One region of the Acuticoccus sp. I52.16.1 genome, then DNA from elsewhere that is predicted to be linked to it. Evidence: riboswitches for the same ligand, from Rfam matches in the RefSeq annotation. Region 1 holds a riboswitch; the other holds the start of a gene.
The links. A riboswitch is a leader RNA that binds a small molecule or an ion and turns the genes downstream of it on or off. The one in region 1 is predicted to bind cobalamin.

Region 1 (14,356 bases):
CTGCGCCTTCTCGACGATCTGCGCCTCGATCTGGTCGCCGATCTCGCCGCTCGCCACTTCGTCCATGTGCTCGATGGACTTGTAGGCGTAGGGGACCGCCAGGAGGGCCGCCATCGGCGCCCAGTTCTGCAGGCTCTCACCGGTGATCGTCATGTCGACGGTGCCGAGCTGCATGCCGTTGATGAGGTCGATTTCCTTGCCGAGCGACTCGTTGGGGAACACCTCGACGGTGATGCGCCCGTCGGTCAGCGCCTCGAGCTCCTCGGCGAACTTCACCGAGGCCTTGTGCCAGGGGTTGTCCTCGTTGGCGAGGTGGCCAAGCTTGAGCGTCTTGTCCTGGGCCATGGCGGGCGCCGCCAGGATGCCGGCGGCGACGAGCGCCGCGGCGAAGCCTTTCAGTCGGTTGCTGAAGGTCATGAGTTTCCTCCTCCGTGGAATGGTGCGTTGACCGGTTCGGGGAGATCCCCCTCCGGCATCTGGTCGAACAGCTCCGGATGGCTGCGCAGGATCTGCGGCAGGTCGCGGAGAACTTCGCGCAGGTGGACGCGGATCGCGCCCTCCGCGCCGCCGACGTCGCCGGCCTCGATCCGGTCGACGACGGCGATGTGCTGGGTCAGCAGGCGGTTGAGCGGGAACTGGCCGAGCGCGAGGTAGCGCACCCGGTCCATCTGCGCCTTGAGGCCCTGGATGACGCGCCAGGCGCCGGCCTTCCCCGCCCCCTCGGCGAGGGTGCGATGAAACGTCTCGTCGAGGTGGATGAAGCCGGCGGGATTGGTCGAGGCGACGTCGCGTTGCAGCGCGATCTGCCGGCGCAGCTCGCGCACCAGCGCAGGGTCGGCGAGCGAGGCGACCAGGCGCACGATGTCGGACTCCACCGCTTCGCGCAGGAAGCGGGCGTCGTGCACGGCGTTGTAGGCGATCTTGGTGACGATCGAGCCGCGCTGCGGGCGGATCGCCATCAGCCCTTCCTCGGCGAGCTTGATGAAGGCCTCGCGGACCGGCTGACGGCTGATGTCGTAGCTGAGCGCGATCTCGGTCTCGGAGATCTTATGTCCGGGCGTGAGGTCGCCGAGGATCACCCGCTCGCGCAGGATCCGGTGGATCTGCGGGGCGATCGGCTGGGAGGGATCCAGCGCCCATTGGGGTTGCACGTCCGCGAACATCGCCTCTCCTGAAGACGGGCGCTGCGTTACCATACTTCCATACTAGTCAGCAACGCGGCAAAATGCTGATACAAGGCGCGACGTGCCGAAAGGGGATCTCACGATGCAGCAGACATGGCGCTGGTTCGGGCCGCGCGACCGCGTGTCCATCGACGACGTACTTCAGGCCGGCGTCGAGGGCGTCGTGTCGGCCCTCCATCACGTGCCGACCGGCGCCGTCTGGACCCCCGAGGAGATCGCCCAGCGCCAGCGCGAGATCGGCACCATGGCCGACGGCGCCCCATCGGGCCTCGCGTGGGCCGTGGTGGAGAGCCTGCCCGTCTCGGAGGACATCAAGAAGCAGCAGGGCGACTGGCGGGCGCATCTGGACGCCTACCGGCAGTCGCTGCGGCACCTCGCGGCCGCGGGTATCGAGGTCGTCTGCTACAACTTCATGCCGGTGCTGGACTGGACCCGGACCGACCTCGCCTTCCGGCTGCCGACCGGCGCCACCTGCATGCGGTTCGACCTGATCGACTTCGCCGCGTTCGACCTCCACATCCTTCAGCGCCCCGGCGCCAAGGAGGACTTCGACGATGCGCTCCAGGCCGCCGCCGCGAAACGCTTCGCCGGTATGAACGAGGCGGCGCGCGAGGCTCTGACGGGCAATGTCGTCTTCGGCCTGCCCGGCGCGGCGGAGACGATGTCACTGGAGGACGTGCGCGGCCACCTCGCGCAGTACGCGACGATGCCGGAGGAGACGCTGCGCGCCCACCTCGTCGACTTCCTGGCCGAGGTGGTGCCGACGGCCGAAGAGCTGGGCCTGCGTCTGTGCTGCCACCCCGACGATCCGCCCTTCCCGTTGCTCGGCCTGCCGCGGGTGATGTCGACCGAGGCACACTACGAGACGGTGATGGACGCGGTGCCGAGTGCGGCGAACGGGATCACGCTGTGCTCCGGCTCGCTGGGCGCGCGGCCGGACAACGATCTGCCGGGCATGATGGAGCGGCTCGGAGACCGGGTGCACTTCCTGCACCTGCGCAACGTCACGCGCGAGACGGCCGACATCCGCGGCTCGTTCTACGAGGCCGAGCACCTCGGCGGCGACACCGACATGGTCGCCCTCGTGGAGGCGGTGCTGAAGGAGGAGGCGCGCCGGCGGGCGGCCGGGCGGGCGGACGCTTCCATCCCCTTCCGCCCCGACCACGGACAGGACATCCTCGACGATCTCGGCCGCCGGGCACAGCCGGGCTATCCGTCGATCGGCCGCCTCAAGGGTCTGGCGGAGCTGCGCGGCGTGATGCGCGCGCTCGAGCCGCGGATCACCGCGTGAGCCCGCGCCTCACCGCCACCGACGACCTGCCGAGCGCCGTCGCGCGGCCCGCCTACCGGCGAGAGGCGCACGGGGTCGGCATCGTGCACCTCGGCCTCGGCGCGTTCCACAAGGCGCACCAGGCGGTGGCGACGGACGACGCGCTGGCGGCGGCGGGCGGCGACTGGCGCATCGCCGGCGTCAGCCTGCGCAGCACCGCCCCGTCCGAGGAGCTGACGCCGCAGGGCGGGCTCTACACGCTGATCGAGCGTGACGCGGACGGCACGCGCGCCCGCGTCGTGGGCGCGATCGCCGAGGCGCTGGCGCTCACGACCGACCGGCAACGGGTGCTGGACGTCCTGTGCGCACCGCAGACGCGGATCGTGACGCTCACCGTGACCGAGAAGGGCTACGGGGTCGACCGCGAGGCGGGGGGCGTCGACCTCTCCCATCCGGCGATCGCCGCCGACCTCGCCGGCCCGGACGCGCCGGTCGGCGTTGCGGGTCTCCTGGTGTGGGCGCTCGGCCGGCGGCGCGCTGCAGGGGTGGCGCCGTTCACGGTGCTGACGTGCGACAATCTTCCGGAGAATGGCCGTGTGGTGCGCGGGCTCCTGGTGGACTTCGCCCGCCGCACCGCGCCGGACCTCGCGGACTACATCGCCGCCGAGGTCGCCTTCCCCGCCACCATGGTCGACCGGATCACCCCCGCCCGCGGCCCAGAGACGCTGGCGCTCGCCGAGACGCTGACCGGCCACGAGGACGCCGCTGCGGTGGAGACCGAGGCGTTCACGCAGTGGGTGATCGAAGATCGCTTCCCCTCCGGGCGCCCGGCGTGGGAGGCGAGCGGCGCGATCTTCGTCGACGACGTGCGCCCCTACGAGGACATGAAGCTGCGCATGCTCAACGGCGCGCATTCGATGCTCGCCTATGCCGGCTTCGTCGCCGGCCACGCCCATGTGCGCGACGTGATGCAGGATGCACCGCTGGTCGCACTCATCCGCCGCCATCTCACCGCCGCGGCCGCGACGCTGGAGCCGGTGCCTGGGGTCGACCTGGAGCGCTACGCGGACGACCTCCTGGCGCGCTTCGCCAACCCGCACCTCGCACATCAGACCTACCAGATCGCGATGGACGGCTCGCAGAAGATGCCGCAACGCATCTTCGCGCCGGCGCTGGAGGCGATGCGGCGCAACCAGTCGCTCGCCCCGTTCGCCTTCGCCGCCGCGGCGTGGCTGCGCTACACGCGCGGTCGCGGCGAGGACGGCACGCGCTACGCCCTGCGCGACCCGCGTGAAGCGGCGCTCGCCACCGACGCGGCCGACGCGGAGGCGATCGTCGCCCACGTCGAGGCGATCGCCGGCCTCGTCCCGCCGGCGCTGGCGGCGAGCGCGGCGTGGCACGGCGCTGTCGTCGAGCGGCTCGGGCGCATGCTGGCACAGGGCATGACGGCGGCGATCCGGCACGAGGCGGACGGCGCGGCGGCCCGCTGAGCGCCAGTGTCAAAAATCGCACACCGGGCGGCGGGGCGCGCCGCGTCATTGCGCGCCGCCGACACAGGGTGAATACTGCGCCGCGACGGTTCCTCAGCGAGGATCAAAAGGGAACGCAGTGACGGCTCCGGCCCGAAGCTGCGGCTGCCCCCGCAACTGTGAGCGGTGACGTCGGCGTCGATCATGCCACTGGGCCAGTCCGGCCTGGGAAGGCGACGCCGGACGGACGACCCGTGAGCCAGGAGACCTGCCGTCACATCGCGGTCACACGCGGGATCGTCGGACGGGGTGTGTCGACGGGAGATGATCGAATCGAACGTGCCCGAGGTGGTGCGCGCGGGTCGGCCTTCGTTCGCGGTGACGTTCCGATACGTGCCGCATGAGGTCCCAATGCGCGATCCGTCCCTCGGCTCCACGAGCCGAATTGCCTTCTTTTGCGCCGCTGCGCTCCTGCCTCTCTCCCGCCCCGCGACGGCGCAGACCGCCCCGCCCATCCAGCTCGACGAGGTCGTCGTCACGCCCAACCTGACACCGACCGAGACCCGCGCCGTCGGCAGCGCCGTCACCGTGATCGACAGCACCGAGCTGGACGAACGGCAGGTCCGTGTCGTCTCGGACGTGTTGCGCACGGTGCCCGGCGTCACCGTCGGCCGCAGCGGTCCGACCGGCGGGTTGACGCAACTGCGCCTGCGCGGCGCCGAGGCCAACCAGACGCTTGTCCTCATCGACGGCATCGAGGTCAACGACCCGGCGAGCGGCTCGGAGTTCGACTTCGCGCACCTCCTCGCCCAAGGCGTCGAGCGGATCGAGGTGCTGCGTGGGCCGCAGAGCGCGCTCTACGGGTCGGACGCGATCGGCGGCGTGGTCAACATCGTCACCAAGCGGGGGACGGGCGCGCCGACGGTGGCCGGCTTCGCCGAGGGGGGCTCGCAGGGGTTCGCCTCGGGGGCGATGTCGGCCGGCGGCGCGGTCGGCAAGTTCGACTACTATGCGAGCGCCGGCGGACTGCGGACCGACGGCGTCTCCAGCGCCGCGGCGTGGAACGGGAACGACGAGGCGGATGGCTACCGCAACCTCACGGCGTTCGGCAAACTGGGTTTCCAGCCGCTCGACATCCTGCGCTTGGACGCGGTCGGCCGGGTGACCGACTACCGCGCCGAGAGCGACGACTTCCTCGGCGGGGTCGGTCCGGTGGACGGGGACGGCGGGTCGGAGGGGCTTCAGCTCTTCGGCCGGGTCGACGGGCGGCTGGCGCTGTTCGACGGCCGCTGGCGCCAGCGCGTCGGGATCGCCCGCTCCCACTTCGACAACGACTATCTCGCCGGCGACGTCGTCACCAGCACCAGCATCGGCGACCGCACCAAGATCGACTACCAGTCGGACCTGGGGCTGACGTCCGCGTTCCTGGTCCCCGCGCGCCACGACCTCACGCTTCTCGTGGAGCACCAGCGCGATGCGGCGGACACCGCGTCGAGCTATTCGGCGTTCGATCGCTCGGTCGAGCAGACGAGCCTCGCCGGCCAATACCGGCTCGGCCTGTGGGACGACCTCTTCCTCACCGGCAGCGTCCGGCACGACTGGAACGACCGCTTCGCCGACGACACCACCTTCCGCCTCACCGCCGCCTACACGTTCGACGCGACCGGCACGAAGCTGCGCGCCAGCTACGGCACAGGGGTGAAGAACCCCACTCTCTTCGAGCTGTACGGCTATACCGACACCTACCGCGGCAACCCGGATCTGACGCCGGAGTCGGCGCAGGGCTGGGACGTCGGCGTCGATCAATGGGTCTGGCGCGAGCGACTGCTGCTGCAGGCGACCTACTTCAACCAACGCATCAGCGATCTGATCCAGGGGACCGGGCAGACGTCGATCAACGTCGCCGGCACCTCGACGATCCAGGGTGTGGAGCTGGGGTTGATGGCGACCCCGCTCGCCGACCTCACCCTGCGCGGCAGCTACACCTACACCCCTGGCGAGGATGCCACGGGCCGGCGCCTGGTGCGCCAGCCGGCGCATCAGGCGAGCCTCGACGTCGACTATCGCTTCTGGCACGACCGGGCGTCCATCAACCTGGGCGTGACCTATACCGGCGAGCAACAGGACCTTTTCTACAATGCCGACTACACGACCCGGCGCGTGACCTTGGACGATTTCGTGCTGATCGACGTGGCCGCCACCTACGACATCGGCCCGAACGCGCAAGTCTATGGCCGCGTGGAGAACCTCCTCGACACACGCTACGAGGAGGTCGCCGGCTACGGCAGCAAGGGGATCGGCATCGTGGCCGGCCTGAAGCTCGCCTTCTGATGCGCGGGCGGGGGCCGTCCCCTCGGCGGGGCGAGCGGCTGGGCGCGGTGCTCGCGGCGTCGTTCGTGCTCGCGGGAGCGGCCGCCGCCCAAGCGCCGCAACGGATCGTCTCGATGAACCTGTGCGCCGACGAGTTGCTGCTGCGCCTCGCGCCGGAGCGGGTCGTCTCGGTGACGTGGCTGTCGCAGGATCCGGCGGTGTCGACCCTCGCGGCGGCGGCGCGGCGGCGCGTCGCCAACCACGGTCAGGCCGAAGAGGTCGTCGCACTGGCGCCGGACCTCGTGGTCGCGGGCCGGTACACCACGGCGACCGCCACCGCCTTCCTGCGGCGCCTCGGCGTGGAGGTCGCGCTCGTCGACCCGCCGGCCACGCTCGCGGCGGCGCGCGCCACGATCACGCGCCTCGCCGACCGGATCGGCGCATCGGAGCGGGGGGCGGCCCTGGTCGCGCAGTTGGATCGCGGCGTGGCGGCGGTGGCGGCCGACGGTGCGCCGCCGCGCGCGATCGTCCTCGACCCCAACGGCTTCACGGTCGGCGCCGGGTCGCTGGTGGCGGAGCTGATGGCACGGGCCGGCCTCGCCAACGTCGCGCCGGAACTGGGGATCGAGAATTATGGCCGGCTCCCCCTGGAGGCGATCGTGACGGCAGGGATCGAGGTGCTGATCGTCGACGCGGAGGCCGGCGAGGTCCCCGCGCTCGCGACCGAACTCCTGGCGCACCCGGCGCTGCGGCGATTGGGGCGGCGGATCGTGACCGCATCGGTGCCCTCGCGGCTGTGGACCTGCGCGGGCCCGCAACTGGGCGAGGCGGTGCGGATCCTGGCCGATGCCGCGCATGCCGCGCGTGTCGCGCGCCGCGGCGAGGCCGGGCGGTGAGCGCGGCGCCCGGCCGTCTGCGCGCCCTCACCGCGGGCCTCGCGGCGCTGACCATCGCGCTCTTCGCCGCCTCCACCGCCATCGGCTATGCCCCGCTCGACCTCGTCGCGGCGTTCGGCGACTGGGCGGCCGGGCGGGAGAGCGTGGCACGGATCGTCCTCGTCGAGCTGCGGCTGCCACGGGCGCTCGTGGGGGCTCTGGTGGGGTTCAGCCTCGGCATCGTCGGCGCGGCGATGCAGGGGCTCCTGCGCAATCCGCTGGCGGACCCCGGCATCATCGGCATCTCCGCAGCTGCCGCGCTCGGCGCGGTTCTGTCGTTCTACTCCGGCCTCGCGGGCGCCTTCGCGCTGGCCCTGCCGCTGGGGGGGATCGGCGGCGCCTTCCTCGCCACGTTCGCCGTCTACGCGCTCGCCGGACGCGGGACGGGGACGATGGGGCTGATCCTCGCCGGGGTCGCGCTGTCGAGCCTGTGCGGAGCGCTGACGGCGCTGGCCCTCAACCTCGCCCCCAACCCCTACGCCGCGCTCGAGATCGTCTTCTGGCTGATGGGCTCGCTGGCGGACCGGAGTTGGGAGCACGTCGCGCTCGCCGCGCCGCTGATGGCGCTCGGATGGGCTGTCACCCTCGGCGCCGCACCGGCGCTCGACGCGCTGACGCTGGGCGAAGAGACCGCCGAGAGCCTCGGCTTCCGCCTCTCCGCGTTGCGGCTGAAGATCGTCGCCGGAGCGGCGCTGGCGGTCGGGAGCGCGGTGGCGGTCTCCGGTTCGATCGGCTTCGTCGGCCTCGTCGCGCCGCACCTGATGCGCCCGCTGGTGGGGCACCGTCCGGGGCGGCTCCTGGTGGTGAGCGGCCTCGCCGGCGCGGCGCTGGTGCTGGCGGCCGACACCGCGGTCCGCCTCCTCCCAATACGGCCGGAGCTGAAACTCGGCGTCGTCACCGCGCTGCTCGGCGCGCCGTTCCTGTTGCTCTTGATCCTGCGACTGAGGCGCTCGGCATGACGCGGCTGATGGCGAGCGCGGTGAGCGTGGCGCGGGGCGGGCGGACGGTCCTCTCCGGCGTGGACCTCGCGCTGGCGCCGGGCGAGATCGTCGGCCTGATCGGGCCGAACGGCGCCGGTAAATCGAGCCTCCTGCGGGTGCTGGCGGGCCTCGCGCGGCCGGCGGGCGGGACGGTGCTGGCCGGCGACCGGCCGGTGGCGACGCTCGCCCCGCGGATCCGGGCCCGCACCATCGCCTACCTCGCCCAGGGCGCCTCGATCGACTGGCCGATCCGGGTCGACGAAGTCGTCGCGCTCGGGCGCCTGCCCTATGCCTCGCGCTTCGGTGCCGGTGCCGATGCGGCGCACGCGGTCGCCGCGGCGATGGACGCCGCCGGGGTCGCCGCGCTGGCCGGGCGGCGGGCGGACACGCTGTCGGGCGGTGAGCGGATGCGCGTCCTGCTGGCACGGGCGTTGGCGGTGGGCGCGCCGTTCCTACTGGCGGACGAACCCCTGACGGCGCTCGACCCGCACCACCAGTTGCAGGCGATGGAGCTGCTGCGCCGGACCGCCCGCGCCGGCACCGCCGTCACCATCGTGCTCCACGACCTGACGCTCGCCTCCCGCTTCTGCGACCGGTTGGTGCTGCTCGCGGAGGGCCGGGCACTGTGCGCCGGTTCCCCGGAGCAGGTGCTGACCGACGCACGGATCGCCCGCGCGTTCGGCGTGTCGCTGGTCCGCGGCGAGGTGGCGGGCGAGCGGTACGTCCTGCCGTGGGAGAGAACCCCGGCCACGCCCTGACCGTGTCGGCGCGCCCGGGCGATCGCTTGCGCCACCGACCGTCGACTTCTAATGTTATATTATAACACATGGAGGTCGCGATGATCGCAGAGGCAATGGACTTGGGAACGAGGCGCGGAGCGGGCGGGCGGCTGCCGGTGACCGTGCTGTCCGGCTTCCTCGGCGCGGGGAAGACGACGCTCCTCAATCACATCCTGAACACCCGCGACGGGCGACGAATCGCGGTCATCGTCAACGACATGAGCGAGGTGAACATCGACGCCGACCTCGTGCGCGCGGGCGGCGGCGACCTGTCGCGGACGGACGAGACCCTCGTGGAGCTGACCAACGGCTGCATCTGCTGCACCCTGCGCGACGACCTGCTGGCCGAGGTTCGCCGCCTTGCCGAGGCCGGCCGGTTCGACCATCTCGTCATCGAGGGGACCGGCATCGCCGAGCCGCTCCCGGTCGCAACGACCTTCGAGTACCGCGACGAGCACGGCGCCTCTCTCTCCGACGTCGCACGGCTCGACACGATGGTGACCGTCGTCGACGCCGCGAACCTCCTGCGCGACTATGCCAGCCACGACTTCCTCCGGGACCGGGGCGAGGTCGCCGGTGCCCTCGACGCGCGCACGCTGGTCGACCTCCTCGTCGACCAGATCGAGTTCGCCGACGTCATCGTCCTCAACAAGATCGGCATGGTGGATGCGGAGGCTCGCGCGGCAGTCCGCGCGGTGATCGGCGCGCTCAACGCCGACGCGCACGTGATCGAGACCGACTTCGGCCACGTCGCCCTCGGCGACGTCCTCGACACGCACGCCTTCGATTTCGCGCGCGCCCGGGCACACCCGCGCTGGTACAAGGAGCTGCACGACTTCGCCGACCATGTGCCGGAAAGCGAGGAATATGGCGTGTCGAGTTTCGTCTACCGTGCGCGGCGGCCGTTCCATCCGCAGAAATTCGCCGCCTTCACCGCGCGCGCCTTCCCCGGCCTGATCCGCGCGAAGGGGCTCTTCTGGCTGGCGACGCGACCGGCCTGGGTCGCCGAGTTCAGCCTCGCGGGGGCCATGTGCCGGACCGGGGCGATGGGCCTGTGGTGGGCGTCGGTCCCGCGCGAGCGCTGGCCGGAGAGTTCCGAATGGCGAGCGATGATGCGGCGGCATTGGGCGCTCGGCTGGGGCGACCGGCGCCAGGAGCTGGTCTTCATCGGCCGCGCGATGGACGAGGCCGCGATCCGCGCCGCGCTGGACGACTGCCTCCATGGCGCCACGGACGGGACCGAGTTCGATCCCGACGCCTATCGCCACCTGCCCGACCCCTTCCCCCGCTGGGGCCGAGCCGATGTGGCCTGACGCGCGCCGTCCTCCAACCTTGTGACATCGCCGTGCCCTCCCTCCACCGGAGCGACCGGGCGGGACGCGCTACGCCGGAGGAGGAGGCGAGAGCGCTGTTGCTCGGCGATGCCGGGAGGCGACATTATATGGTCCTCGTGGCTGCGGCCGTGTGTGTGGAGGATTGGGTATGAAACGCTCTCGCCCGGCGGGACGGAACGTCGAGCAGATCTACGCGGCGCTGCGCACCTGCGGCCGGCCGATGAGCGCCTATCAGGTGCTCGACAGCGTGCGCCCGCACGGGATTTCCGCCCCGCCGACGGTGTATCGGGCGCTGGAGCAACTGGTCGACAAGGGGCAGGTGCACCGGCTCGAATCGATGAACGCCTACATCGCCTGCACCGACCCGCACCACCAGCACGACGTTCCGGTCTTCGCCATCTGCACCGAGTGCAAGGGCACCGAGGAGTTGAACGGCGCCGTGGTGCGCGCGGTGCTCGCCGACCAGGCGGAGCGGGCCGGCTTCACGATGGAGCATGCGACGGTCGAGCTGAAGGGCCGGTGCGCCAACTGCGCCACGACCGAGGGGGACACGGTCACAGTGTCATGAATGTTATATTGTACAACCGAACGGAGTGCGTTAGGAGTCACCGCGAGCACACGGCCACACGTGCCCTTGCGACCGGAGACCCTCCCATGCCGACCAAGTCCCTCATCGCCGCCGCCGCGCTCGCCGGCCTGACCGTCACCGCCGCCGCGCAGGAGCATCGCGAGCTGGGGGCCCACGTCCACGGCGTCAGCACGCTCGACGTCGCCCTGGAAGACGGGACCCTCACCCTCGACCTGCACGCCCCCGGTATGGACATCGTCGGCTTCGAGCACGCGGCGAGCAGCGCGGCCGACAAGGACGCCGTCGCGAGCGCGATCGGCCAGTTCACGCGGCCGGGCGAGCTCTTCCTCCTCGACGATGCCGCGCATTGCCGCCTCGCCGAAGTGGTCGCCCATCTCCACACCGGCGAGCACGACGACGACCACAACCACGCGGGCGAGGAGCACCACGACCACGCCGCGGAGGACCACGCCGAAGACCACGAGGCGCATGCCGAGGACGAGCCTGCGCAGGGCAAGGATGCCCACGCGTCTCGGGAGCACGGCGGTCACAGCGAGTTCCACGCCCGCTACGCCTTCGCCTGCGACGCCCCGGACCACCTCGCGGCCGTCGGCCTCCTCTTCTTCGACGTCTTCGCCAATGCCCAGGAGGTGGAGGCGACGGTCGTGACCGACGCCGGCGCCGCGAAGGCCGAAGTCCGCCGCGACGATCCCACCCTGCCGCTGCGCTGACCCGTGGCCGACCTCGCGCTCGCGCTGCGGGACGTCGTCTTCGCCTATCCGGGCCGGGACGGGTTCGCGCTCACCTGCCCGGCGCTGACCGTCGAGGCGGGCGAGCGGGTCCTCCTCCTCGGCCCGTCCGGCGCCGGCAAGTCGACGCTTCTGGGCCTTATCTGCGGCATCCTCGCCCCGTCCGCCGGGCAGGTCGAGGTGGCCGGCACCGACCTCTCCCGCCTCTCCGCCGGCGCGCGCGATCGCTTCCGCGCCGAGCGCATCGGCATCGTCTTCCAGATGTTCAACCTCCTCCCCTACGCCACCGCACTGGACAATATCCGCCTCGCGCTCGCCTTCGCGCCCGAGCGGCGCAGGCGGGTCGAGGGGCGCGACCGTGCCGAGGCGTTGCGCCTCGCCGCCGCGCTGGGGCTCGACGAGGCGGTCGTCGCGGCGCCGGCCGGCCGGCTCAGCGTCGGCCAGCAGCAGCGCGTCGCGGTCGCCCGCGCGTTGATCGGCTCGCCCCGCCTCGTCGTCGCCGACGAGCCGACCTCCGCCCTCGACGCCTCCGCTCAGGCCGCCTTCCTCGACGTTCTCGCCGCACAGACCAGCGCCGCGCACGCCGGCCTCCTCATGGTCAGCCACGACGCGCGCCTCGCCCCCCAATTCGACCGGGTCGTCGCCCTGACCGACATCGTGCGGACGGAGCGGGCAGGGGCGCGGGCGGCATGATGCTCCTGCGCCTCGCGGCCGCCTCGCTTCTCAATCGCCGGCTGACCGCGCTGCTCACGATCTTCGCCGTGGCGCTCTCGGTCGCCCTCTTCCTCGGCACCGAGAAGATCCGCACCAGCGCAAGAGCCAGCTTCGCCGACACCATCTCCGGCACCGACCTCGTCATGGGTGCGCGCTCGGGCGGGGTGCAGCTCCTGCTCTACGCCGTCTTCCGCATCGGCAACGCCACCAACAACGTCACCTGGGAGAGCTTCGAGGAGATCGCCTCGCGACCCGAGGTCGACTGGGCGGTGCCTCTCTCGCTGGGGGACAGCCATCGCGGCTTCCGTGTCCTGGGCACCACCGACGGCTATTTCGAGCACTACCGCACCCGCGGCGACCGCGCGCTGGAACTCGCCGCCGGCACCCGCTTCGACGACCTGTTCGACACGGTGCTGGGCGCCGACGTCGCCGCCGAGCTCGGCTACGCCGTGGGCGACGAGATCGTCGTCGCCCACGGTCTCGCCTCCTTCACCGCGCATGACGACAAGCCGTTCCGCGTCGCCGGCATCCTGAAGAAGACCGGCACCCCGGTGGACCGCACCGTGCACGTCGGTCTCGCCGCGATCGAGGCGATCCACGTCGACTGGCAGAGCGGGGCGCGGATGCCGGGCGCGGCCGTCTCGGCCGACGCCGTTCGCGGGATGGACCTGCGACCGCGGGCGATCACCGCGGCGCTGATCGGCGTGAAGTCCCGCCTTCAGATCTTCACCCTGCAACGCGCGATCAACGAATATCGCGCGGAGCCGCTGCTGGCCGTCCTCCCCGGCATCGCGCTGCAGGAGCTTTGGGGCATCGTCGGCGTCGCGGAGACGGCACTGACGGTGGTGTCGGCGATGGTGGTGGCGACCGCGCTCCTCGGCCTCGCGACGATGATCCTCGCCTCGCTCAACGAGCGGCGGCGCGAGATGGCGATCCTGCGCGCGCTCGGCGCCCGCCCCCGCACGATCCTCACGCTGCTGGTGACCGAGGCAGGGTTGATCTGCCTCGCCGGCGTCGCGGCGGGCGCTGGGCTCCTCTATGCCGGCCTCTTCGCGCTGCGGCCGATGATCGACAGCGCGTTCGGCCTCTACCTCGCCATTGCCCCGCCGACCGGTGCCGAATGGCTGATGCTCGCGGCCGTCGTCGGCGCCGGCGTCCTGATCAGCCTCGTTCCGGCGGTGCGGGCTTACCGCATGTCGCTGGCCGATGGCATGAGCGTCAAAACCTGAGGGAGCCACCGATGCGCACCATCCTCGCCACCGTCCTCGCCGCATTCGTCGGCCTCGCCGGGCCTGGGGCCGCCGGCGCCGAGCCGATCGCGATCGATTGGGGCGACCTCATCCCGCCGGCGGCCGCCGCCGCGCCGGATCCCGTCGACGAGATGGAGCGGCGGCTCGGCCTCACGCCGCAGGACCGCCGGTTGACGACGCCGCGCGGCCTCGTCCAGCACGGCCAGCTCGGCGACGTGCCGGGCGGCGTCGACGTGGTGCACACCTATGACGGTCGGACGGTCAGCCTCTCCGGCTTCGTCATCCCGCTCGACTATACCGCCGAGGGGGTCACGAGTTTCATGCTGGTCCCGTTCGTGGGCGCCTGCATCCATGTGCCGCCCCCGCCGCCCAACCAGCTGGTGTTCGTCACCAGCGACCGGCCGGTCGGCATCCGCGGCCTCTTCTCGGCCTACACCGTCACCGGAACCTTCGGCACGATGACGACCGAGACCGACCTCGCGCGCGTCGGCTACGTCATGACGGCCGACGCGGTGACGCCCTACGACTGACCCCGTTCCTCGCGGATCAGGTCGACGAACGCGCGCAGCGGGCTCGGCATGAAGCGGCTCGGATAATAGAGCTTCGGCCCGTCGAAGGCAGGCCACCAGGACTGGAGCACCGGGACGAGCCGACCGTCCGCGAAACTCGGCTCCAACCAGTTGCGGAAGGTGCCGATCAGTCCGGCCCCGGCGATCGCGTGGCCGATCCCGGCCGCGACGGCGGTGGTGCTGAGGATCAGCCGCGCGCGGGGCTGCGCCTCGAACACCCGGTCTCCCTGCTCCAGCTCCCAGCG
Region 2 (14,356 bases), 1.7 Mb from region 1:
AGTGGTGGACGACGACGGCGCGGTGATCATCCCGGCCGCCCTGGTCGAGGCCGTGTGCGCCGAGGCGCCCGAGCAGGAGCGCATGGAGGCCTGGATCATGACCGAGGTCGACCGCGGCGTTCCCCTCCCCGGCCTCTACCCGATGAACGACGAGACCAAGGCCCGCTACGAAGCCGCCAAGGCCGCCGGCAAAGCCTGATCCGCGGGCCGCACCACGGGCGCGGGGCTGCGGCCCCGCGCGATCAGATCGTGGCGAGGGCGCGCAGGACCGATGCGTTCTCGATGCAGTAGTAGCCCGAGATCCGGCTGATGTGCCCCTCGCGCTTCCAGTCGTTGAGGACGCGCGAGACGTTCTCGCGCGCCGCGCCGACCATCGCCGCGAGGTCCGCCTGGCTGATCTTGTGGTGCACCAAAGTGCGCCCCTGGCCGACGTCCTTGCCGAAGAGGTCGGCCAGGTGCAGCAGGGTCTGCGCCACACGGCCGGCGAGCGGCAGCAGCGAGCGCGCCGCCAGCGACGCGTTGGACGCGCGCAGCCGCTTGCCGACGATCGCCAGCATGTGCCGATAGACGAGGGGATTGTCGTCGGCGAAGCGGTAGACGGCGGACTTGTCGAAGAAGGCGACGCGGGAGGCCTTGGCGGCGACGACGCTCGCCGAGCGCGGCTGCCCGTCGAACAGCGACATCTCGCCGAAGATCGCGCCGGGGGAGAGGATGGCGAGCACCTGCTCGTTCTCCTCGCCGCGCAGCACGACGCGCAGCGAGCCTTCCAGCAAGGCGTAGAACCCGTCGCCGGGGTCGCCGGCCTCGAACACCGACTGGCCGGACTTGACGGGGCGCGTGCGCGCGACTTTCGTCAGCTCTTCCGCCAGGTCTTCCGGCAATCCGTCAAGCGCGACACTTTGGGAAAGAACTTGCGGATTGACGCGCATCATCCCTCGCCGAGTTGGGCCGCTCCCGCCTGCGCGGCCGTGCCACAGTAGGAAAGACTCGCACGATTTTGCAATGAAGAATGTTGCGCGACTGATGAAGTCGGCAAACGCGCCGGCCCACCGGCGTGATCGCCCGCCGGTGCGCCGGGGCTGATCAAGACACCGTTCGCCGGAGACTTCGCCGGCGGGTACCCGTCGCGCCCGCCGACGCCGCGTCGCGGCGCGCGCCTCAGCGCCTGACGATCACCTTGGTGCCGACGTCGACGCGGGCGTAGAGGTCCATGACGTCCTCGTTGCGCATGCGAATGCAGCCGGAGGACACCTCGTGGCCGATCGTCCAGGGGGCGTTGGAGCCGTGGATGCGGTAGAGCGTCGAGCCGAGATACATGGCCCGCGCGCCGAGCGGGTTGTCCGGTCCACCTTCCATGTAGGCCGGCAGTTCGGGTTGCCGCTTGCGCATCTGCGCCGGCGGGGTCCAGCCCGGCCATTCGCGCTTCGAGGTGATGCGATGCGTCCCCGCCCACTGGAAGCCCGGACGACCGACGCCGACGCCATATCGCTTGGCCGTGCCGCCCGGCATCGCGAGGTAGAGGTACTTCTCCTCGGTGTCGATGACGATCGTGCCGGGGGCGTAGCCGCTGAACGCCACCTCGGTCGGCAGGAACTGCGGGTCGATCTGGCGCGAGCTCGGCGCGTTGGCGCTGGCGGGCACGGTCGCGGCGCGGTGGATCACCTGGCGCTGCTCGGCGGCCGAGGTCGGATCCAGCGGCATCACGCGGCCGGCGACCATGCGGTAGCGCGGCGCGGACTGGGCGGTGGCGACGGTGGAGACGCCCGGCGCCGTCACGGTCACGCGCGGCTGCGTGGCGGCGACGCGCTGCTGCGTCGTCGACGTCACCGGAGCGACCGTGGTGCTCGCCTTCGACTGGTGCTCGCGCAGCGTCTGGATCCACCAGGCACGATCACCGTCGGCGGATGCGGGCAGCGCCAAGCCGATCGCGAGCGCCACGCCGAACGTGCCGCTCGCAAGACGCGTGAAGTGATGAGACATACGGCACAATCCCTTTCTCAGCTGACCGGGTCCAACGGGATACGCGACCATGATATGTTCGCGCTGGTTGATTTCGGCCACTCACAGTGGCGAGAGAACGGAGATTTTGTGCCGAATGTGATTTTATGGTTACGGATCGGTAAACGCGACGTGATGTGTAACGGCCGGACGCCGCGCCATAATTTCCGGAAGACGCTGCCGGACGTCGGCGATCACGGCCGGTAAAATTGCCGCGACCTCGTCGATCCGCATGCCCGCTTGCACGCGCGGGTCGTACAGCATGTTCAGGATATACCAGTCAAACACACCGAACACGTTCACGTCGGACGAGTCGTTGAAGATCGAATCCGGCAGGTCGTCGCTGTCGTTGGCGGGGCCGAGGCTCTGGGAGATCTCCTCCACCATGCAGTGGGCGAGCGGCGTGAACCCCTCGTCGGCGACGAGGAAGACGAACGCCTGCTCGATCCCCGTCCGCCGCGCCGCGATGACCGCCGAGCAGGCGTTGATCTCGAGGAAGGCGGTGTCGATCCCCGGCCAGACCTTGGCGCGGATGGTGGGGATATAATCGCGCCGGTCGATCAGATAGATGACCATCTGCGCCGTCTCGGGCGAGAGGGCCTGGGCGATCGTCAGCCCCTCGACCGCGTCCGATAGGTCGGCCAGGAAGGCGCGCACGCTGGCCGCGTAGTTGCTGCTGGCGCCGTTGACGATGGTGTAGCCCACCGGGCCGGTGAACTTCTTCACGACGCTTGCCGCCTCGAGGTCGCGCAGCGTGTTGCCGTCTTCCGCGCCGAAAACCGTGAGCATGAAGCCGTCGATCAGCTCGGCGTCACCGTAGGGGGTCTGCGCGGTGCCGCGGGCTGGGGCACCGAGGAGCGCGCCCGCCAGGACGATGGCGACGAGAGCGGCCCGGACCAGACCGGACGACCGAGGGTCCCGGCCGCGACACGACCGGTTCAGCGCAAGGCGCATGTTGCGGGATCTCCCTCCCCCTACGCTCGGGTGCGGCGCGTCCCGGTGCGCCGCCGGCACAACCTCTCCGTAGAGAATACCGGGCGACACGGCGGCGTTCCCGCACGATGCGGGGCGCCGCCTCTCCGGCTCTGCACTCTAAGCGAGAATATGCCGTGCCCGAACGATGCAGCAAGCGCCCGCGGTCGATTGGCCACAGGCGCCCACGGCATCGAGCCGCGAAATTATTGCGGCAGCTGTCCGTCGACGCCCTCGATGTAGAAGTTGAGGCCGAGGAGCTCGCCTTCCGACGCCTCCTTGCCCTCTTCCAGCCAGACCGAGCCGTCCTGCTTGTTGATCGGGCCGGTGAAGGGCTCCAGCTCGCCGGAGGCGATCGCCTTGGCGGTCTCGGCGGCCTTGGCGGCCACGTCGTCGGGCATGTTGGTGTAGGGGGCCATGGCGACGTTGCCGGTGTCGAGGCCGTGCCAGGTGTCCTGCTGCTCCCAGGTCCCGTCCATCACCGCGCCAACGCGCTCGATATAGTAGGGCGCCCAGTCGTCGATGATGGCGGTGAGCTGCGTCTGCGGCCCGAACGCGATCTGATCGGAAGCCTGGCCGAAGGCGTGCACGCCGCGCTCGGCCGCGACCTGCATCGGCGCGGTGGAGTCGGTGTGCTGGGTGATGATGTCGACGCCCTGGTCGATCAATGCGCGCGCCGCGTCGGCCTCGCGCGGCGGGTCGAACCAGGTGTTGACCCAGATGACCTTCAGCTCGAAGTCCGGATCGACCGACTGCGCGCCGAGCAGGAAGGCGTTGATGCCGCGCACCACCTCCGGGATCGGGAAGGAGGCGATGTAGCCGGCCGTCCCCGTCTGCGACACCGCCGCCGCGATCTGCCCGATCACGTAGCGCCCCTCGTAGAACTTCGAGTTGTAGGTGGAGACGTTCGGGTGCTCGCGCTTGTAGCCGGTCGCGTGCTCGAACTTGATGTCGGGGAAGCGGGCGGCGACGCGGTTGGTCGCGTCCATGAAGCCGAACGAGGTGGTAAAGACGATGTCGCAACCCGAGCGGGCCATCCGCTCGATCGCGCGCGCGGCGTCGGCACCCTCGGCGACGTTCTCGAGGTAGGCCGTCTCGACCTTGTCGCCGTATTCCGCCTCGACCGCCTTGCGGCCCTGATCGTGCTGATAGGTCCAGCCGAAGTCACCGACCGAGCCGACGTAGATGAAGCAGGCCTTCGTCGGATCGTCCTGCGCGCTGGCAGGGGCGGCGAGCAAGGCGGCGGCGGCAGTCAAGGCGAAGAGAGGCGCAAAACGCGTCATATCAGGCTCGTCTGTTGTACGTGTCGCGCAACGTTACAATCCGCTTCAGCAAAAAGGAAAGGATTTCGAGGCGCGGCCGCGGTCTCTCACGGCGGCTCTCCACCGTGCGCGATGAAGGACTTGCATCCGCCGCCCGGCTGCGGGACGTTGGCGGCGATGGTTCCCGCCCCGGCAGACGAGTGGGGCGGGTGAAAAGGGAACACGGTGTGGCGTACCCATCAGGGACCGAAACCGTGGCTGCCCCCGCAACTGTATGCGGCGAGCGACATCCCGTGACACCACTGGCCGCGCCCTCGGGCGAGGCTGGGAAGGTGGGATCGAGCTGCGACCCGCGAGCCAGGACACCTGCCATCGTCGTGCGGGCTCGCCCCGCGTCCTGAAATCCCCTTTGCACGGTGGGTGCAGAAAGGTGAACGCATGCATATCGAACCCGGCGTCGTCGACGGCGCCAAGATGGCTCTCGCGGTGGCGACGGCGGCGGCCTCGGCCGGCATCGCCGCCAAGCTGACGTGGGACACGATCCGCGAGGACGGCCCCGTCGCGATGATGACGCGCTCGGTCCTGGCGACCGCGGCGGTCTTCGTCTTCTTCCAGGTCTTCCCGCACTACCCCGTCGGCATCTCCGAGGTGCACCTCATCCTGGGGTCGACGATCTTCCTCGTCTTCGGGGCCGGTCCGGCGGCCATCGGGCTCGCCGTTGGCCTCCTCCTGCAAGGGCTCTTCTTCGCGCCGACCGACCTGCCGATGTTCTTCGTCAACGTGACGACGCTGATCGTGCCGCTGGGCGGCGTGGCGCTGCTGGCCAAGCGCATCATCGCGCCCAGGACGCCTTACGTCGACGTGAGCTACGTGCAGGCGCTGGCGCTGTCGTCCGCCTACCAGGGCGGCATCGTCGCCTGGGTCGCCTTCTGGGCGTTCTACGGCCAGGGCTTCGGCGCGGCCAACCTGGCGAGCGTCGCCAGCTTCGGCGGCGCCTACCTGCTGGTGATCGCGATCGAGCCGCTGGCCGACCTCGCGGTGCTGGCGGCCGCCAAGCTCGGCGCCGGCCTGCTGGGCCGCCCGCTGGTGTCCTCGCGCGTCTACCAGCCGGCCTGACCCTCGGCGGCCGGGGTCACCCGGCCGCTTCCCATCGGCGCCTCTATCGTCGCGTCGCGACCCGCGCGGCGCTATCCACGCGCCACCGCCACGGCCGCCGCGATGCCCGCCTCCTGCGGGGGCCACGGGTCGGCCGCGAGGGGCCCCTCCAGCGGCCGCAGCAGCGCGCGCTGCATCAGCCGGTGCCGCTCCACCGGCCCCGGCATCACGATCCGGTCCCACACCTGCACGAATCCGGACGGCTCGTAGAAGGCCGGATCGCCGACGAGGACGATCGTGTCCGCCTCGGTCGCCGCCGCCTCCTCGATCGAGCGATTGAGGAGCGCGCGGCCGATCCCCTGCTTGGCCGCCGTCTCGGCCACCGCCAGCGGCCCAAGAAGGTAGGCCGGCCTCCCGCCGACGGTCACCGCCGTCTGCCGGATCGCGCCGATCACCAGGCCGTAACGCTCGGCCACGAAGCTGACGCGCGGGTCGTGCAGCACCCCCTCGCGCAGGCGGTAGGCGGTGCGCGAGAAGCGCCCCGGGCCGAACGCGACGCGGTACAACGCCTCGACGGCGTCGTCGTCGCGCGGGGTCTCGGGGCGGATGGTGAGGTCGTTGGGGGGCGGGCGCCCGGGCATGGCGGCTAGCTCTGGCAGTGGGCCGGCCCGTCGGCGGTGGGGCGCTCGGTCATGTCCGGCGCCTAGCACGCGCACGCACGGGCGACAACCGGCCGGCCCCGCTCGCCGCCGTCCCGTCGCCTCAGGCACGCCCCTCGGCGACGGCGTGGCAGGCGACCATCGCCGGGCCCGCGGCCGTCAGCTCCGGCCGTTCGCTGCGGCAGCGCTCGTTCGCGAGCGGACAGCGCGGGTTGAAGGCGCACCCCGGCGGCGGGTCGATCGGGTTGGCGATCTCGCCCACCACCGGCACCCGGTCCCGGCCCGACATGTCGAGGTCCGGCACAGCGCCGAGCAGCATCTGCGTGTAGGGGTGGCGCGGGCTCTCGAACAGGCCCTTCGCCGGCGCCACCTCGGCGAGCCGGCCGAGGTAGAGGACACCGATGCGCGTCGCCATGTGGCGCACGACGGCGAGGTCGTGGCTGATGAAGAGGTAGGTGAGGTCCTGCGCGTCCTGCAGGTCGCGCATCAGGTTGAGGATCTGCGCCTGGACCGAGACGTCGAGCGCGGAAGTCGGCTCGTCGCACACCAGGAAGGTCGGGCTGGAGGCCATCGCCCGTGCGATGCAGATGCGCTGGCGCTGGCCGCCGGAGAACTCGTGCGGGAACTTCTGCCCGTCACGCGGGTCGAGGCCGACGCCGCGCAGCAGCTCGGCGACCATCTCCTTGACCGGCCGCCCCTTGGCGCGGCCGAACGCGCGGATCGGCTCGGCGATGATCCGGTCGACCCGCATGCGCGGGTTGAGGCTGGCGTAGGGGTCCTGGAAGATCATCTGCATGCGCCGCCGCAATTGGCGCAGCGCGGCCGAGTCCCGGCCCACCGGCACCCCCTCGACCACCACCTCCCCCGCCGTCGCCGAGAGGAGCCCGACGACGATCTTGGCGATGGTCGACTTGCCCGACCCGGACTCGCCGACGAGCGCGAAAGTCTCGCCGTGGCGGATCTCGAACGAGACGTCCGAGACCGCCTTCAGGAGCGCGCGCTTCTGCAGGTTGAGCATCCGGTCGAGCCACGGCGCCGAGACGTCGAACGTCTTCGACAGGTGGTCGACCTTGACGATGATGTCGCCGGCACGGGTCGCGGCGGGGAGCGCGGGGGCGGCGGTCTCGCTCATGCCGGTTCCGTGGCGTGCTCGTGCGCGTAGGGCGAGTGCAGCCAGCAGGCGACGCGCGATGCGTCCACCTCCATGGGGTCGGGCCGCTTCAGGACACAGCGCGCGAACGCCTCGGAGCAGCGCGGGTTGAAGGCGCAGCCGGGCGGAATCGCGTCGAGCCGGGGCATCGAGCCGGGGATCTGCCTCAGCCGCGGGTCGGCATGGTCGAGCTTGGGGATCGAGCCCATGAGCCCCACCGTGTAGGGATGCTTGGGCGCGGAGACGACGTCGCGCACCGGGCCGATCTCGGCGACGCGGCCCGAGTAGAGCACGCACACCCGGTCCGCCGTCTCGGCGATCACGCCCATGTCGTGGGTGATCAGCATGACCGAGGCACCGTGCTCGCGGCACATGCGCTTCAGGACGCCGATGATCTGCGCCTGCACCGAGACGTCGAGCGCGGTGGTCGGCTCGTCGGCGATGACCATTACCGGGTCGGCCGCCAGCGCCAGCGCGATGACGACCCGCTGCCGCATGCCGCCGGAGAACTGGTGCGGGTAGGCGTCGATACGGCTCTTGGCGGCGGGGATGCCCACCTCGTCGAGCAGGGCGATGGCGCGCTTGCGGGCGGCGCGGGCACCGAGGCCGAGGTGGGTGCGGATCGTCTGCGTGAGCTGGAAGCCGACGGTGTAGAGCGGGTTGAGGCTCGTCAGCGGGTCCTGGAAGACCATGCCGATGCGCCGCCCGCGGATCCGCCGCATCTCCTCGGCCGGCAGATCGTCGATCCGCCGGCCTTCGAGGCGCACCTCCCCGGCGGCGATGCGGCCCGGCGGGTCGAGCAGGCCGATGATCGCGGCCCCGGTGAGCGACTTGCCGGCCCCCGATTCGCCGACGACGCCGAGCACCTCGCCGGGTGCGATATCGAACGATACGTCGTCGATGGCGCGCAGCACGCCGCGGCGGGTCGGGAACTCGACCTTCAGGCGGCGGACGGAGAGGACGGGTTCGCTCATGGGTGGTCGATCAGCTCCCTCAGGCGGGCGATATGGGCCGGTCCGATCTGGCAGCAGCCGCCGACGATCGTCGCCCCGTTGGCGATCCACCGGGCGACGTGGCGGGCGTAGGTGTCTGGGTCGAGGTCGGCACGCTCGGCGAGGTCGGCCACGCCGGCGGTGAGGCCGAAGCCGTCCGGGATCGGGCCGAAGCCGTTGGCGTAGCCGCCGAAGGGGATCGGCAGGTCGAGCGCGGCGAGCTCGGCCATGGCATATCCCACCGCCTCGGGCATCGAGCAGTTGACGAGGATCGCGTCGATCGGCAGCGGTCCCGCGGCCGAGATCGCCGCCAGCGCCGCCGCCAGCGGCTCACCCCCGCGCAGGCGCGGCGGCCCCTCCTCCTCCAACGTGAACGAGATCCAGGCGCGACGGTCGGTGGTGGCGACGGCGCGTGCGGCCGCGATCGCCTCCGCCGAGGTGGACAGCGTCTCGACGAGGAAGAAGTCCACCCGCGGCGCCAGCATCAGGACGTGCTCGGCATATTCGGCGTCGAGCGTCGCGGTGGGGACGAAATCGGCCTGGTAGGCCTGGCGCAGCGGCGGCACCGAGCCGGCGATCAGTGCCCCCGGATTGATCGCCTCGCGCGCCGCCTCGGCGACCTCGCAGGCGGCCTGGTTGATGGCGGACCAGTGCTCGTCCAGCTTCTCCTGACGCAGCCGCCAGCGGTTGGTGACGTAGGTGTGGGCGGTCAGGATATCCGCCCCCGCCCGCAGGAAGTCCTCGTGCACGGACTGCACCGCGCCCGGCGCGTCGAGCAGCGCACGGGCCGAGAAGATGAGGCTGTCGGCCGGGCCGACGGCGCGTTTGCGCAGCTCCTGGCCCATGCCGCCGTCGAGCAGGCGTACCGTCATCGGCGCTCCTTTCGGGGTCGTGCGGGTCGCAGCGCTGCCATTCTCAGCGCAGCCGCGGGTTCAGCGCGTCGCGCAGCCAGTCGCCCAGCAGGTTTACAGCGAGCACCAGGATGGCCAGCATCGCGCCGGGGAAGATCGTGATCCACCACTCGCCGGAGAACAGGAAGTCCTGGCCGACCCGGATCAGGGTGCCGAGCGAGGGCTCCGTCGGCGGCACGCCCACGCCCAGGAAGGACAGCGTCGCCTCCAGGATGATGGCCAGCGCCAGGTTGATCGTCGCGATGACGAGCACCGGCCCCAGCACGTTGGGCAGCACGTGGCGCAGCATGATGGTGAAGCGCGACAGGCCGATCAGCCGCGCGGCCATCACGTATTCCTTGTTGGCCTCGACCAGCGTGGAGCCGCGAACGGTGCGCGCATACTGCACCCAGAACGAAAGGCCGATGGACAGGGTGAGGACGTAGAAGGCCGAGTCCTCGCGGCTGAGGCCGGGGAACAAGCCGCGCGCGGTCCCGTCGATCAGCAGCGCGATGAGGATGGCCGGGAAGGTCAGCTGCACGTCGGCGACACGCATGATGATGGTGTCGACCGCGCCGCCGACATAGCCGGCGAGCAAGCCGAGCGATATGCCGAGCACCGCCGCGAACGCCACCGAGGCGAAGCCCACTCCCAGCGAGATGCGCGTCCCGTAGAGGATCGCCGAGAGCATGTCGCGGCCCTGATCGTCGGTGCCGAGGAGATAGTCCGGGTTGCCGCCGTTCAGCCACACCGGCGGCGTCAGGCTGTCGAGCAGCGACAGGGAGGCGAGGTCGAACGGATCGTGCGGCGCGATCCACGGTGCGGCGATCGCCGAGGCGAAGATCGCCACGGTGACGATCGCGGCCAGGATCGTCACCGGCGACTTGGCGAACGAGTGCCACAGGTCGGAATCGAAGGCGCGGCCGACGGCGCCCCCGGGCCGCTCCGGCGGTGCGGCGGCCCTCGCCTCGACCGCCAGCGCGGAGGGGTCCGGATCGACGCTCATGCCGAGCCTCCCGACAGGCGGATGCGCGGGTCGACCGCCACGTAGAGGAGATCGACGACGAGATTGATGGTCACGAACAGCGCCGCGATCAGCAACAGGTAGGCGGCCATGATCGGGATATCGACGTTCTGCACCGCCTGCAGGAACAAGAGCCCCATGCCCGGCCACTGGAACACCGTCTCGGTGATGATGGCGAAGGCGATCACCGAGCCGAGCTGGAGCCCGGTGATGGTGATCACCGGCACCAGCGTGTTCTTCAGCGCGTGGCCGAAGTTGATCGCCCGGCGCGTCAGCCCGCGGGCCCGCGCGAAGCGGATATAGTCCGAGCGCATCACCTCCAGCATCTCCGAGCGGACGAGGCGCATGATCAGCGTCATCTGGAAGAGGCCGAGCGTGATCGACGGCAGGATCAGCGCCTTGAGCCCGCTCGCGGTGAGGAGCCCGGTGGTCCAGAAGCCGAGGTCCACCACCTGGCCGCGCCCGAACGAGGGCAGCCAGTGGAGGTGCACCGAGAAGATGAAGATCAGCAGGATGCCGATGAGGAACGGCGGCAGCGAGATACCGACCAGCGAGACGGTCAGGAACACCTTCGACAGCGCCGCGTGGCGCTTGAGCCCGGTGTAGACCCCCATCGGGATCCCCACGAAGAGGGCGAAGATCGCCGAGACGATGGAAAGCTCCAGCGTCGCCGGCGCGCGCGCCTTCAGGAGATCCGCGACGGGCTGCTTGAACTGGTAGGAGAAGCCGAAGTCACCCTGCGCGGCTTTGGAGATGAAGCGCCAGAACTGCACCGGCACCGGGTCGTCGAGGCCCAGGCGCTCACGCAGCGCGGCGCGCTCGGCAGGTGTCGTCTCGATGCCGACCATCTGGTTCACGGGGTCGCCGACGAACCGGAACAGGCTGAAGGCGATGAGCGCCACGACCGCCATGACGACGACGGCCTGGACGATACGGCGGATGATGAAAGCAATCACGACTCGGCCGGGGCGATGGGGGGCGGCCGGAGCCGCCCCGCCAGGTCAGTTCTTGTTGACGTGATAGAGCATCAGCGTGTTGTCGGCACGCTGCTGGAGGTCGACGTTGGTCGACTTGCCCCACGCGAGGCCCTGCTGATGCAGCGGGATGTGCGCCACGTCGTCGTGGATGATCTTGAACGCGTCGTAGATCAGGTCGTCGCGCTTCTCCGCGTCGTTCTCGACCAGGATCTGGTCCGCGAGCGCGTCAAGCTCCTCGTTGCAGTAGCCGCCGAGGTTGAACGGGCCGCCCTCGGTGCCGGTCTCGTTGCGGCAGCCGTTGAGGTTGTGGATGACGTTCCAGCTGTCGAACGAGCCGGGCGTCCAGCCGAGCAGGTAGAACGAGGTGTCGAACTTGTTGGAGGCCAGCACCTTGGCGAAATACTGCGTCTTGGGCTGGAAGTTCGGGTCGATCTTGATGCCGATCTTCGCCAGCATCGACGAGATCGCCTGGCAGATCTGCTCGTCGTTGACGTAGCGGTCGTTGGGGCAGTCCATCATGACCGAGAAGCCGTCGCCGTAGCCGGCCTCCTCGAGCAGCGCCTTGGCGGCGTCCGGGTCGTAGGGGTAGCGCTCGAACTCCTCGGAGCGGGAGTAGAGCTGCGGCGAGATCATCAGCGCCGACGGGGTCGACAGACCGCGCATGATCTTCTGCTTGATCGCCTCGATGTCGATCGCCTGGTAGAAGGCCTGGCGGACGCGCTTGTCCTTGAAGGGGTTCTCACCCTTGACGGACGAGGAGACGAGTTCGGGCCGCATCTGGTCGAAGCCGAGGAAGATCGTGCGCAGCTCCGGCCCGGTCATCGCCTCGGTGTCGGCGTTGGCCTCGACGCGCTGGATGTCCTGCACCGGGATCGGGTAGGCCATGTCGATCTGGCCCGAAAGCAACGCGTTGACGCGCGTCGCGTCCTGGCCGATCGGCGTGAACTCGACGCGGGTGACGTTGAAGTCCTTGTCGCCCCAGTTCCACCAGTCCTCGTTGGCCTCGAAGACGGTCTTCACGCCCGCCTCGTGGCTGGTGATCTTGAACGGGCCGGTGCCGTTGGCGTTGAGGGCGGCGTAGTTCTGACTGTCGGCGCCGGCGGAGGTGGCGGACGTCACGGCGACCGCGTCGTGCTCCTCGGACCACTCCTTGTCCATGATGCCCCAGGTGTCCCACTCGTAGTGGAGGATGGGGTTGGGGGTGGCGAGTTTCACGTCCACGGTGTGGTCGTCGACGGCGACGAACTCGGCGTCGGCGGGGATGCGGGTCTTGAGGTCCGAGCCCTCGGAGCGCACGCGGTCGGCCGAGAAGACCACGTCGTCGGCGGTGAAATCGTTGCCGTTGTGGAACGTGACGCCTTCGCGCAGGTGGAAGCGCCAGGTGGTGTCGTCGACGATCTCCCAGCTCTCGGCGAGGCCGGGGATGATGTTGAGGTCCTTGTCGCGTCGGGTCAGGCCCTCGTAGACGTTGCCGAGGGTGCCCAGCGAAAAGGTCTCGTTCAGCGTATACTGGTCGAGCGACTTCAATTCGCCCTGGAACGCGAACGTGAACGTCTTGTCGTCTTGCGCGAGTGCAGCGCTCGTCAGCACGGCAGCAGCCACCGTCCCGAGCAGTAACCGTCTCATGGCGAGCTCCTCATTGTCTCACATTCCGTCGTCGCGGAATTTAGACAGGGAGACTAGTCACGGGACGCGCGAGGCGTCCAGCCATTCTCTTATGCAGATCCAAAGTGTTTCCGTTGGTGCGCGAGCGGCCTGTCAGCGCGGGCGCGTTCCCAAAAGAATCGCCAGATCCGCGCGGGTCACGTCGCGCAGGAGGTCGATAAAGGCGTCGGCCTGATGCTCGGCAAGGCGTCGTCCGAGGGCGGCGTTGCCTACCCGCGCGTCACCCACGACCCCGTCCGGCGACAGGTCCTGCGCCTTCCACGCGAAGGGCTGTCTCCCGTGCGCGACGAGCTGGCGAAACTCGGCGGAATAGCGCGACTGGGCACTGGGGAAGGCCCGCGCGGCCTCCTCCCGCACCAGCTCGGGGCGGAAATGGCGGATCAGCGCGGTCTCCAGCGTGCCGCCGTGAATGCCGATCGCCCGCTCCTCCTCGCCGATCAGGTCCGCGTCGCCGAAGCGCATCCAGTTGGCGTGGACGGCGAGCATGTCGAACCGGACGCGCAGCTCACGGGTGACGACATCGAGGAGCGCGATGTTGCCGCCGTGCGAATTGGCGAAGACGATCCGTCGCACCCCGGCCCGCGCGATCGACTCGCCGATCTCGATCCACGCGCGGATCGCCGTTTCCCAGGTCAGCGTGATGGTGCCGCGATAGTCGATGTGCTCGTTGGACTTGCCGACCGTCTGCACCGGCAGGAAGGTGGCCGGGATGTCGGCCGGGAGCCGTTCCAGCACGGTCTTCACCATACCCTCGGCGATGAGGGAGTCGGTCCCGATGGGCAGGTGCGGCCCGTGCTGCTCGATCGCCGCGGTCGGCACCACCGCCACCCAGTCGTCCGGATGGTCGGGGATGTCGTGCGTGGTCATCTCCACCCAGTGCGGGCGCGGCGAAGTCATCGAGGGCGTCTCCGGGTGCGACGGGCGTGGATCTAGCGCATGGGGCCGCGCGCCGGCAACCGCGCGGGCCTCAGCGGATGGCCGCCAGCGCCTCGACCTCGACGACGAACGCCTCGCGCGCGAATCCGGAGACGATCATCAGCGTCGACGCCGGGGCGGGGTCGGCGACGAAGCGGTCGCGCGCGGCCATGTAACCGGGGAGATGCTCGCGCCCGGTCACGTAGGCGTTGAGCTTGACGATGTCGGCCGGGGTGGCCCCCGCCTCGGCGAGGATGGCGGCGATGTTGGCGAAGCACAGCTGCGCCTGCGCCTCGGCGCCCTCGGGCACGCTGTCGTCCGGCGCGACGCCGAGCTGGCCGGAGAGCAGCAGCAGGCGCATCCCCGCCGGCACCTCCACGGCATGCGGATAATTGGCGAACGGACGGCGGATCGTCGACGGCGTGTGGCGCTTCATCGGGCCACGTTAGCACGGACGCCGGCCGGGTCGACGGGCCTTCGGTGGCGGCGCCCCGCTCCCGCCCTCGGCACGAACGTTGCACGCGCGAAGGGCCGTTGCGCGTTCGGTCCTGGGTGGTATCCCTTCCGCGGTCGGCCGCGACGCGACGCGACGCGCAAAGCGATCCGCAATCGAAGCGAGCCGGCCGCCGGCTCCAGGGGGAAAGACGATGACACGGACCGTTCTGACACTGGCGTCCCTGCTGGTCGCCCTGCCCGCCGCGGCGCAGGACCCGACCCCGGTCACCTTCGGCACCAACTGGCTGCCCCAGGCCGAGCA

Region 2: linked by a shared signal. The riboswitch ahead of MRB58_RS06385 (energy-coupling factor ABC transporter permease) and the one ahead of MRB58_RS14115 (TonB-dependent siderophore receptor) in region 1 are both predicted to bind cobalamin.

What each region holds. Positions count from the first base shown of each region.
Region 1 covers NZ_CP094828.1:3,099,106-3,113,461, reverse strand. Annotated here, with positions in the region: gene MRB58_RS14135 (TRAP transporter substrate-binding protein) at 1-417, opposite strand, end outside; gene MRB58_RS14130 (GntR family transcriptional regulator) at 414-1,163, opposite strand; gene uxuA (mannonate dehydratase) at 1,267-2,475, shown strand; gene MRB58_RS14120 (mannitol dehydrogenase family protein) at 2,472-3,944, shown strand; cobalamin riboswitch at 4,014-4,214, shown strand; gene MRB58_RS14115 (TonB-dependent siderophore receptor) at 4,335-6,254, shown strand; gene MRB58_RS14110 (ABC transporter substrate-binding protein) at 6,302-7,129, shown strand; gene MRB58_RS14105 (iron ABC transporter permease) at 7,126-8,127, shown strand; gene MRB58_RS14100 (ABC transporter ATP-binding protein) at 8,124-8,906, shown strand; gene MRB58_RS14095 (GTP-binding protein) at 8,987-10,240, shown strand; gene MRB58_RS14085 (Fur family transcriptional regulator) at 10,410-10,829, shown strand; gene MRB58_RS14080 (DUF2796 domain-containing protein) at 10,916-11,560, shown strand; gene MRB58_RS14075 (ABC transporter ATP-binding protein) at 11,564-12,271, shown strand; gene MRB58_RS14070 (ABC transporter permease) at 12,268-13,521, shown strand; gene MRB58_RS14065 (DUF3299 domain-containing protein) at 13,533-14,072, shown strand; gene MRB58_RS14060 (LysR family transcriptional regulator) at 14,063-14,356, opposite strand, start outside.
Region 2 covers NZ_CP094828.1:1,411,937-1,426,292, forward strand. Annotated here, with positions in the region: gene MRB58_RS06360 (ribonuclease activity regulator RraA) at 1-199, shown strand, start outside; gene MRB58_RS06365 (Crp/Fnr family transcriptional regulator) at 243-881, opposite strand; gene MRB58_RS06370 (L,D-transpeptidase) at 1,159-1,980, opposite strand; gene MRB58_RS06375 (DUF2927 domain-containing protein) at 2,110-2,952, opposite strand; gene MRB58_RS06380 (BMP family ABC transporter substrate-binding protein) at 3,177-4,253, opposite strand; cobalamin riboswitch at 4,394-4,621, shown strand; gene MRB58_RS06385 (energy-coupling factor ABC transporter permease) at 4,671-5,348, shown strand; gene MRB58_RS06390 (GNAT family N-acetyltransferase) at 5,420-5,968, opposite strand; gene MRB58_RS06395 (ABC transporter ATP-binding protein) at 6,090-7,118, opposite strand; gene MRB58_RS06400 (ABC transporter ATP-binding protein) at 7,115-8,110, opposite strand; gene MRB58_RS06405 (homocysteine S-methyltransferase family protein) at 8,107-9,000, opposite strand; gene MRB58_RS06410 (ABC transporter permease) at 9,044-10,024, opposite strand; gene MRB58_RS06415 (ABC transporter permease) at 10,021-10,998, opposite strand; gene MRB58_RS06420 (ABC transporter substrate-binding protein) at 11,044-12,645, opposite strand; gene MRB58_RS06425 (creatininase family protein) at 12,778-13,581, opposite strand; gene MRB58_RS06430 (RidA family protein) at 13,652-14,035, opposite strand; gene MRB58_RS06435 (ABC transporter substrate-binding protein) at 14,247-14,356, shown strand, end outside.